DNA from 2 places in the Streptomyces tirandamycinicus genome. Region 2 is predicted to be linked to the other one. Evidence: riboswitches for the same ligand, from Rfam matches in the RefSeq annotation. Region 2 holds a riboswitch; the other holds the start of a gene.
What was found. A riboswitch is a leader RNA that binds a small molecule or an ion and turns the genes downstream of it on or off. The one in region 2 is predicted to bind cobalamin.
Positions count from the first base shown of each region.

Region 1: linked by a shared signal. The riboswitch ahead of DDW44_RS07730 (cobalamin biosynthesis protein) and the one ahead of DDW44_RS20440 (ribonucleoside-diphosphate reductase subunit alpha) in region 2 are both predicted to bind cobalamin.

Region 1 is NZ_CP029188.1:1,728,849-1,734,223, forward strand. It holds gene DDW44_RS07710 (alpha/beta hydrolase) at 1-989, opposite strand, end outside; gene DDW44_RS07715 (class II aldolase/adducin family protein) at 1,049-1,720, opposite strand; gene DDW44_RS07720 (inorganic phosphate transporter) at 2,197-3,516, shown strand; gene DDW44_RS07725 (hypothetical protein) at 3,529-3,750, shown strand; cobalamin riboswitch at 3,884-4,042, shown strand; partial or broken gene DDW44_RS07730 (cobalamin biosynthesis protein) at 4,074-4,328, shown strand; partial or broken gene DDW44_RS07735 (ABC transporter permease) at 4,322-4,435, shown strand; gene DDW44_RS07740 (hypothetical protein) at 4,440-4,580, shown strand; gene DDW44_RS07745 (RNA polymerase sigma factor) at 4,697-5,375, opposite strand, start outside.
Region 2 is NZ_CP029188.1:4,597,538-4,602,912, reverse strand. It holds gene DDW44_RS20455 (carbon starvation CstA family protein) at 1-1,402, shown strand, start outside; gene DDW44_RS20450 (YbdD/YjiX family protein) at 1,417-1,623, shown strand; gene DDW44_RS20445 (GNAT family N-acetyltransferase) at 1,713-2,213, shown strand; cobalamin riboswitch at 2,268-2,410, shown strand; gene DDW44_RS20440 (ribonucleoside-diphosphate reductase subunit alpha) at 2,536-4,914, shown strand; gene DDW44_RS20435 (ribonucleotide-diphosphate reductase subunit beta) at 4,972-5,375, shown strand, end outside.

The DNA.
Region 1 (5,375 bases), 2.9 Mb from region 2:
GAGGGGCCCCAGGGGGCGATGGTGTCGTCCGGGCCGTGGAAGACCAGGGTGGGTACGCGCAGGGCGTCCGGATCGGCGGCCGCTCTGAGCCGGTCGCCGTGGAGTCCGGTGCGCCCCTGGGCGGCGCGTACGGCGAGCGGGAGCAGGGCGGCCGGCATCCGGCGGGCGGCGGCGAGGGAGCGCAGGGTGGTCTCCCAGTCCAGGATCGGGGAGTCCAGTACGAGTCCGGCGATCCGCTCGCGCAGCGCGGAGTTGGCGGCGGCGTGCAGGGCCATGGACGCGCCGGTGGACCAGCCGTGCAGGATCACGCGCTCCGCGCCGCCGCGGACCGCGAAGCGTACGGCGGCGTCGAGGTCGCGCCATTCGGAGTCGCCGAGGTGCCCGAGGCCGTCGGGCGGCGCGGGCGCGCCGGGGTCGCCACGGTAGGCGGGCGCCAGTACGGGGAGGCGCTGTTCGGTGAGGAACGGCATCAGGTTCATGGTGAGTTCGCGCGTGGTGCCCAGGCCGTGCACCAGGATGACCCAGACCGAGCGGGGGCCGGGGACGAACCAGCCGGGCAGGGGGCCGAGTTCGCCGGGAATGTCCACGTCCTCGTGGTCGATGCCGAGTGCGCCGCCCGGGTCGCCGACGTGCAGCTGGGGGGTGAGCCGCACCTTGGTGCCGGGGCCGAGGCTGCCGAGCTCGACCCGCTCCAGCCGGCGGACCACGGTGTCGGCCGCGTGCGGCACCTGGTCCAGCACGGGACCGGCGACCGCGTGCACACCGTGCCCGCAGAGCCCGTACATGCCGGGCCGCTGGGAGACGAGGCTGCGGGTGAGGGTGACCCGGCCGGGACCGGTGGCGTGCACGGTGAGCCGCCCCTCGCCGGGCAGGGGCCGTCCGGTGGGCTTCAGCGCGGCGTCGCTGGCGTACCGGCCGGCGGCGAACGCGGCCACGCCGAGACCGATGAGGGTGGTGACGGCCGCTGCCGTCGCTGTTGCCGGGCGCACCGTTCCAGTGTGGTGAGGTCCGAGCCGGGGTGCCAGTGGACCGGGTGGCGGGAGTGACGTCAGCGGTGCCGGCCGTAGCCGCGGAGCTTCTCGGCGGCCTCGCGGACCTGCGGTTCGGACAGCAGGGTGGGGGTGTGTCCGGGGACGGAGCGGGCGACGAGCCACAGCCGGCACATCCACTCGAGCTGGGCGGTGCGGTCGAAGGCCTGGCCGAGCGAGGCTCCGTAGGTGACCGTGCCGTGGTTGCGCAGCAGCGCGCCGGTGCGGTCCTCCAGGGCGCGGAGCAGGTTTGCGGCCAGCTCGTCGGTCCCGTACAGGGCGTAGGAGGCCACGCGGACGGGGCCGCCGAGGGCCGCCGTCATGTAGTGGATCGGCGGCAGCTCGTCGACGAGGGTGGAGACGGCGGTGGCGTGCACGGCGTGGGTGTGGACGACGGCCACCGCGTCGGTGGTGCGGTGGATCGCGAGGTGCATCGGGAGCTCGCTGGTGGGCGTGAGCTCGCCGAGGACCTGCCGGCCGTCGAGGCGGACACCGACGGCGTCCGCGGCGGTGAGCCGGTCGTAGTGCACCCCGGTGGGGGTGACCAGCACGATGTCGCCGTCGGCGGCGGGGACGCGGACGGAGACGTTGCCCGAGGTCCCTACGACGAGGCCGTCCGCGACGGTTCTGCGGGCGGTGGCCACGAGGTCCGACCAGGCCCGGGATATCGCTTCGTGCTCCTGTTCGGTCATGGGGGCGATCCTGTCAGCCGGGGCGGGCGGCAGCGGCGGCGGGGAGGTGGCGAGGCCGCCACGGGCACTGCGGCGGGGAGGTGGCGAGGCCGCCACGGGCACTGCGGCGGGGAGGTGGCGAGGCCGCCGGCGGCCCGGCGCCGGCCGGCCGATCGGCCGCAACTGACCGCGGGACTCGCCGCGGGAGGTCCGGAGTGACCAGAATCTCTTCCGCCGTTCATCCGCGCGACGCCGCCGGGTCGTGTGGAGGCCGCCGTGCGGCCGCCGACGACCGCTACGGGCCCGCAGTTCGGGGCGACGGCGGGCGGCGCGGACCCGGCCCGGGGGCTCCGGTGCGCCGCCGCGGACACAAGCGGAGGGACCGCAACCCACTTGGAGACACTCCGCAGCCCATCCCAGTTCACCTTCCGTTCACTCGACAACCCTACGTTCACCCGCGCCACTACCATCCGAACGATTGCCTGGGTACCCGGTTCATGGAGCACATCACCCTGCTGCTCGCGATTGTCGTCGTGACAGCACTCGTGTTCGATTTCACGAACGGCTTCCACGACACCGCCAACGCCATGGCGACGACCATCTCGACGGGTGCGATGAGACCGAAGGCGGCAGTGGCGATGTCCGCCGTGCTGAACCTGGTCGGCGCGTTCCTGTCGGTCGAGGTCGCCAAGACGATCTCGGGCGGCATCATCAACGAGGAGGGCATCCGGCCAGAGGTGATCTTCGCCGCGCTGGTCGGCGCGATCCTCTGGAACCTGCTGACCTGGCTGCTGGGCCTCCCGTCCAGCTCCTCCCACGCCCTCTTCGGCGGCCTCATCGGCGCCGCCGTGATGTCCGCCGGGTTCTCGGCCGTCAACGGCGGCACGATCGTCACCAAGGTCCTGATCCCGGCCGTCGCGGCGCCGCTCGTCGCCGGCCTCGCGGCCCTCGTCGCCACCAGGCTGACGTACCGCATCGGCGGCACCACCGAGAACAGGTCCACCTCCAAGGGCTACCGCGCCGGGCAGATCGCCTCCGCCGGCCTGGTCTCCCTCGCCCACGGCACCAACGACGCGCAGAAGACCATGGGCGTCATCACCCTGGCGCTGGTCACCGGAGGCGTCCTCGCGCCCGGCTCGAACCCCCCGATGTGGGTCATCGTCTCCGCCGGTGTCGCGATCGCGCTCGGCACCTACCTCGGCGGCTGGCGCATCATCCGCACCATGGGCAAGGGGCTGACCGACCTCCAGCCGCAGCAGGGCTTCGCCGCGCAGACCAGTGCCGCGACGGTCATCCTGGCCTCCTCGAACCTCGGCTTCTCGCTCTCCACCACCCAGTCCTGCTCGGGTGCCGTGATGGGTGCCGGCCTCGGCCGCAAGGGCGGTGTGGTCCGCTGGTCCACCGCGACCCGGATGTTCGTCGCCTGGGGCCTGACCCTGCCCGCCGCCGGCCTGGTCGCCGCGGCCGCCGAGTTCCTGACCAAGCAGGGCACCTGGGGCATCGCCGCCGTGGCCGTGCTGCTCGTCGCGGGCTCCGGGGCCATCTGGACGGTCTCGCGCCGCAAGCCGGTCGACCACACCAATGTCACGGACGACGAGATCGAGCCCGCCGGCGTCGTCACCACCGCCATCGCGGCCGTCTCCCCGCCCCCGGCCGGCGTCGCGGCGACCCCGGCGACCGAGCCCGGGACACCGGACGCCGCGTCTACCGCGTCCGCCGCGTCCACGGCAGCCCCGGCGACCGAGCCCGACGCGCTGACGGCCCCCGTCCCGGCCCAGGCCTCCGAGTCCGCTCCGGCGCCCGCCGCCACGGTGTAAGGAAAGAACGACATGAAGATCGACTGGGTAGCTCTGGGCTCCGTCTTCGGCGTGAGCCTCGTCGTGACCGTCGCCCTGGTGGGCCTGTTCACCCTGGGCATCGCGGGTCTCTCCAGGCAGGAGGCCGCGGCCGCGCAGGGAGGCTCGGCCGGCCTCGCCCGCACCGGCGCGTACGCCTGCTTCGCGCTCTGCGCGGCGGCCGTGGCCTTCGGGATCTACTTGATCGTGGTCTGACGCCGCGGCACGACCTCCGGCAGGGGCCGGGCGCACCTCCGGGTGTGCCCGGCCCCTGCCGCATGCCCGCCCCGCACCCCCGCCGCGCCGGCCGTGCGCCCTGTCCCGTCGCAGGTCAAGGGCGAGTTGACGGGCGTTCGGGGCCCGTGGTGGACTTCCGGGGCCACTTACGGCGGCAGAAGAGGAAGCCGGTGCGAATCCGGCGCGGTCCCGCCACTGTCACGGGTGCGCTCCCCCAGGAGCACCAGGGAGCACCCCGGAGCCAGGAACTCTTCGCCGCCGGTCACGTCGAGCCGGGGCGCGGACCCTGAGTGAGGACGAACATGCCTGCCGAACCCGGGGGGCCGGCTCTGCCGCGCCCGGACATCACGTTCGCGTACGGCGCCGCCGCCGGACTGGCCGGTGACCTGCTCCTCGGCGATCCACGCCGCGGGCACCCGGTCGCGGTCTTCGGGCGGGCGGCCGCCGCGGTCGAACGGAGACTCTGGCACGACCACCGCGGCTGGGGCACCCTGCACACCGCGGTGTGCGCCGGGGGCGCGGTCGCCGCGGGCGCGCTGGCCGCGGCCTCAACGCGCCGATGATGTCGATGTACCCGGCGGTCGCCATCATCGTCACCGCCCTGGGCTTCACCCTGCTCGGCGAGGCCATGCGCGAAGCCCTCGACCCGAAGCTGCGAGGTTGATGTCATGCCACTGCTCGATGTGGACGAACTCACCGTCACCTTCGGCGGTCGCGGCCGCAAGGCCGCCAAGGCGGTCGAGACGGCCAAGGCGGTCGAAGGCGTCGAGGCCGTCCCGGCGCGGGGCGCCGGCGCCGCTCGCGGGTGACGCCCGCCGGGCCCGGCCGGTCCGTTCGGCCGGGGTCCGGCGGTCCGTTCATCCCGGGCCGGCGGGGGCGCGCGGCCGGGGTCCGGCGGTTCCGTGCGTCCGGGACCCGGCGGGACTCAGTCCAGATAGCCGCGCAACTGGTCGGCGTAGGCGTGGTCGCGCAGCTTGCCGAGCGTCTTGGACTCGATCTGGCGGATGCGTTCCCGGGTGACGCCGAAGATCCGGCCGATCTCCTCCAGGGTGCGGGGCCGGCCGTCGGCCAGTCCGTAGCGCAGCTGGACGACCTTGCGCTCCCGCTCGCCGAGCGTGGAGAGGACGGCTTCGAGGTGCTGCCGCAGCAGCAGGAAGGCGGCGGACTCCACGGGGGACGCGGCGTCGCCGTCCTCGATGAGGTCGCCGAGGGCGACGTCGTCCTCCTCGCCGACCGGTGCGTGCAGCGACACCGGTTCCTGGGCGAGCCGCAGCACCTCGCCGACGCGTTCGGGCGCGAGATCGAGCTGCGCGGCGACCTCCTCCGCCGTGGGCTCGTAGCCGTGTTCCTGCAGCAGACGCCGCTGGACCCGCACGACGCGGTTGATGAGCTCCACGACGTGGACGGGCACGCGGATCGTCCGGGCCTGGTCGGCGAGGGCCCGCGACATGGCCTGGCGGATCCACCAGGTCGCATACGTGGAGAACTTGTAGCCGCGGGCGTAGTCGAACTTCTCGACGGCGCGGATCAGCCCGAGGTTGCCCTCCTGGACGAGGTCGAGCATGGTCAGCCCGCGCCCGACGTACCGCTTGGCGACGGACACG
Region 2 (5,375 bases):
CACCCTGGTCGTCTGGATGGTGATCTACGGATTCCTGGCCTCCGTGCTCCCGGTCTGGCTGCTGCTGGCCCCGCGCGACTACCTCTCGACCTTCATGAAGGTCGGCACCATCGTGCTGCTCGCACTGGGCGTGGTCATCGCGATGCCGACCCTGAAGATGCCGGCCGTCACCGAGTTCGCGGGCAACGGCCAGGGACCGGTCTTCGCGGGCTCGCTGTTCCCGTTCGTGTTCATCACCATCGCGTGCGGCGCGCTCTCCGGCTTCCACTCCCTGGTCGCCTCGGGCACCACCCCGAAGATGATCCAGAAGGAGACCCAGATCCGGATGATCGGCTACGGCGCCATGCTGACCGAGTCGTTCGTCGCGGTCATGGCGATGATCTGCGCCTGCATCCTCGACCCGGGCCTGTACTTCGCGATCAACTCCCCGTCCGGCGTCATCGGCACGACGGTCGACTCCGCCTCCCAGGCGGTCGCCAACCTCGGCTTCACCGTCTCCCCCGAGCAGCTGACCCAGGCCGCGAAGGACGTCGAGGAGTCGAGCCTGCTCTCCCGCACCGGCGGCGCGCCGACCTTCGCGCTCGGCATGTCGGAGATCTTCTCCGCGGTCGTCGGCGGCGCCGGGATGAAGGCCTTCTGGTACCACTTCGCCATCATGTTCGAGGCGCTCTTCATCCTCACCACGGTCGACGCGGGCACCCGCGTGGGGCGCTTCATGCTGCAGGACACGCTCGGCAACGTCTACCCGCCGATGAAGCAGGTCAGCTGGAAGCCCGGCGTCTGGTTCGCCAGCGCGGTCGTCGTCGGCGGCTGGGGCTACTTCCTCTGGGTCGGCGTGCACGACCCGCTCGGCGGCATCAACCAGCTCTTCCCGCTCTTCGGCATCGCCAACCAGCTCCTCGCGGCCGTCGCCCTCGCCGTCTGCACCACGCTGCTGGTGAAGTCCGGACGCCTCAAGTGGGCGTGGGTCACGGCGGTCCCGCTCGCCTGGGACGCCACGGTCACCCTCACCGCGAGCTGGCAGAAGGTCTTCTCCGGCGACCCCAAGGTGGGCTTCTTCTCCCAGCGCGAGAAGTACCAGGCGGGCATCGACTCCGGCGAGGTGCTGGCTCCGGCGAAGTCGATGGACGACATGCACACCATCGTCACCAACTCCACCGTCGACGGCGTGCTCGCGGCGCTGTTCGCCCTGCTCATCGTGGTGGTCCTGGCGGACGCCGCCCGGGTCTGCTTCCGGTCGATCAGCAAGCCGGAGACCGTCCGGCTCGCCGAGGTCCCGTACGTCGAGTCGAAGCTCGTCGCGCCCGCCGGGCTGTTCGCCACCAAGGAGGAGAAGGCGGAGCTCGCGACGGCCGGCGCCGGCGCCGGCGGCCACGAGGCTGCCGGAAGCGGCAGGACGTGAGTACCGTGGCGGGTATGGCGATGGTGAGCGGCGTGCGGCGCGCGGTGGGCTGGATCCGCTGGTACGTGCGCGAGGTCTCGGGCGAGTCGGTGTACGACCGCTATGTGGCCCACACGCGGTCGCACGACCCCGACGCGGAGGTGATGTCCCGCCGCGAGTTCGAACGCCGCCGCACGGACGAGCGGGAGGCCGACCCCCGCAAGGGGTTCCGCTGCTGCTGACCACCCGGTCCGACCGCCGCCCACGGGCCTCCGCGCCCCCTCCGGGGAAAGCGGAGGCCTGCGCCGTACCCGTGGAGCACACTGCCGACATGGACATCACCATCAGGCGCGCGGAGCCCGGCGACCACGAGGCCCTCGGGGCGGTCACGACGCGGGCGTACCTCGACGGCGGGCTGCTGGACTTCGGCGAGGACGACCCCTATCTCGCCGTGCTGCGGGACGTCCCCCGGCGGGCCGCGGAGGCCGAGGTGCTGGTCGCGGCCGACCGCGGGGGGCGGATCGCCGGCGGGGTGACGTTCACTCCGTACGGCGGGCCCTGGGCCGAGGTCGCCGGCCCGCTGGAAGCCGAGTTCCGGATGCTGGCGGTCGACCCGGCGGCCCGCGGCCGGGGAGTGGGGGAGGCGCTGGTGCGGGCGTGCGCCGAGCGCGCCCGGGCCCTCGGCTGTCAACGGCTGGTCCTCTCCACCCATTCCGCGATGCACGCCGCCCATCGCCTGTACGGACGGCTCGGCTTCGCGCGGACACCCGGGCGGGACTGGACACCCGTGCCCGGCATGCCTCCCCTGCTGACCTACGCCCTGGAGCTCTGAACGGGCTCACGACACAACATGTGGGGGGTGCCGCAACTCGCCGCCCCTACATGTATGCTCGTGCTCGCTGTCGACGCAGGGGAATCCGGTGGGAATCCGGAACTGTCCCGCAACGGTGTACCGGCGTGCGCCGGTCCGAAACCAGGACCCGTACGCCCCGTGTGAGTCCGAGAACCTGCCGACGGTGCGCCCGGACCGTCCGGCCCGGGTGCCCAGACGTCCGGGCCTCGCGGAAAAGGCCGGTGGACGCGGTCCGCCCTGCCCGGGTGTGCGTCCGTGCCCCCGCCCCGCCGGCCCCCAGCCGAGCGAGGGAGAGCACCCCGTGACCATCGCGCCGCCCGATCCTGCTTCAGCGCAGCTCGCCGACGGACCAGGCACCGCGCTCCTGCGGACCCTGACCGAGCTCACCGCCGACCTGCCCGACGCCGACCCCGGCCGGGTGGCCGCGGCCGCTCTCCGGGGCCGTCACGCGGGCTCCGACGAGGCCGAACTGCGCGAACTGGCCACGGAGGCGGCCGCCGGGCTGATCTCCGAGGACCCGGCGTACTCCCGGCTCGCGGCACGACTGCTCACCCTCACCATCGCGGACGAGGCGGCCGGCCAGGGCGCGTCCGCGTTCTCCGGCTCGATCGCCGTCGGCCACCGCGAGGGGCTGATCGCGGACCGCACCGCCGCGTTCGCCGGGGCGCACGCCCGGCGTCTCGACGCGCTGGTCGACCCGGACGCCGACGACCGCTTCGGCTACTTCGGCCTGCGCACCCTCTACAGCCGCTATCTGCTCCGGCACCCGATCACCCGCAAGGTCATCGAAACCCCGCAGTACTTCATGCTGCGCGTCGCCTGCGGTCTCGCCGAGGACGACTCCCCGCGCGCGCTGGACGAAGTGGCGTCCCTGTACGGGCTGATGAGCCGCCTCGACTACCTGCCGTCCTCCCCCACGCTCTTCAACTCCGGCACCCGGCACCCCCAGATGTCGTCCTGCTACCTGCTGGACTCCCCGCTGGACGAACTGGACTCCATCTACGAGCGCTACCACCAGGTGGCACGGCTCTCGAAGCACGCCGGCGGCATCGGCCTGTCGTACTCCCGCATCCGCTCCCGCGGTTCGCTCATCCGGGGGACCAACGGCCACTCCAACGGCATCGTGCCGTTCCTGCGCACGCTGGACTCGTCGGTGGCCGCCGTCAACCAGGGCGGCCGGCGCAAGGGCGCCGCCTGCGTCTACCTGGAGACCTGGCACGCGGACATCGAGGAGTTCCTGGAGCTGCGGGACAACACGGGCGAGGAGGCGCGCCGCACGCACAACCTCAACCTGGCGCACTGGATCCCCGACGAGTTCATGCGCCGGGTGAACGCCGACGCCGACTGGTCGCTGTTCTCCCCCGCCGACGTGCCCGAGCTCGTCGACCTCTGGGGCGACGACTTCGACGCCGCGTACCGCAAGGCGGAGGCCGCCGGGCTCGCCCGCCGCACCATCCCCGCCCGTGAGCTCTACGGGCGCATGATGCGCACCCTCGCCCAGACCGGCAACGGCTGGATGACCTTCAAGGACGCGTCCAACCGCACGGCCAACCAGACCGCGGAACCCGGTACCGTCGTCCACTCCTCCAACCTGTGCACCGAGATCATCGAGGTGACCGACGACGGCGAGACCGCCGTCTGCAACCTCGGTTCGGTGAACCTCGGCGCGTTCGTCGTACCGGACGCCGCCGACGGCGAGGAGGTGATCGACTGGGCGCGGCTGGACGACACCGTCCGCACCGCCGTGACCTTCCTCGACCGGGTCGTCGACATCAACTACTACCCGACCGAGCAGGCCGGCCGCTCCAACGCCAAGTGGCGCCCGGTGGGCCTGGGCGCGATGGGCCTGCAGGACGTCTTCTTCAAGCTGCGCCTGCCGTTCGACTCCGCCGGGGCGAAGGCGCTGTCCACGCGCATCGCCGAGCGGATCATGCTGGCCGCCTACGAGGCGTCCTGCGACCTGGCCGAGCGCCACGGATCCCTCCCGGCGTGGGAGCGGACCCGCACCGCCCGGGGTGTGCTGCACCCCGACCACTACGACACGCAGTTCGCGTGGCCCGAGCGCTGGGCCGCGCTGCGCGAGCGTGTCGCCGCCACCGGCATGCGCAACTCGCTGCTGCTCGCCATCGCGCCGACCGCCACCATCGCGTCGATCGCCGGTGTGTACGAGTGCATCGAGCCGCAGGTCTCCAACCTCTTCAAGCGCGAGACGCTGTCGGGCGAGTTCCTCCAGGTGAACTCCTACCTGGTGGACGACCTGAAGCGGCTCGGCGTGTGGGACGCGCAGACCCGGGAGGCGCTGCGCGACTCCGGCGGCTCGGTGCAGGGCCTGAACTGGATCCCGGCCCAGGTGCGGGAGCTGTACCGCACCGCCTGGGAGATCCCCCAGCGCGGCCTGATCGACATGGCCGCGGCCCGCACCCCGTTCCTCGACCAGTCGCAGTCGCTGAACCTCTTCATGGAGACGCCGACCATCGGCAAGCTCTCCTCGATGTACGCGTACGCCTGGAAGCAGGGCCTGAAGACCACGTACTACCTGCGGTCCCGCCCCGCGACCCGGATCGCGCGGGCCGCCTCGGGCGCCGCTCCGGCCGCCACCATCCCCGTCCAGCAGGCCGCCGACCCCGAGGCCGTCGCCTGCTCACTGGAGAACCCGGAGTCCTGCGAGGCCTGCCAGTAACTCCGCCCCGCCATCCGCACCCCCCACCTCTGGAGGACGGCCCCCGCGCCGACTGCTATGAACGACAAGAACCTGCTCGATCCGGGCTTCGAGCTGACGCTGCGCCCGATGCGCTACCCGGACTTCTACGACCGCTACCGGGACGCCATCAAGAACACCTGGACGGTGGAGGAGGTCGACCTCCACTCGGACGTCGCCGACCTCGCCAAGCTGAGCCCGGGCGAGCAGCACCTGATCGGCCGTCTGGTCGCGTTCTTCGCGACCGGCGACTCGATCGTCGCGAACAACCTGGTGCTGACGCTGTACAAGCACATCAACTCCCCCGAGGCGCGCCTCTACCTGTCGCGGCAGCTCTTCGAGGAGGCCGTGCACGTCCAGTTCTACCTGACGCTGCTGGACACCTATCTGCCCGATCCCGAGGACCGCGCCGCGGCCTTCGCCGCGGTGGAGAGCATCCCGTC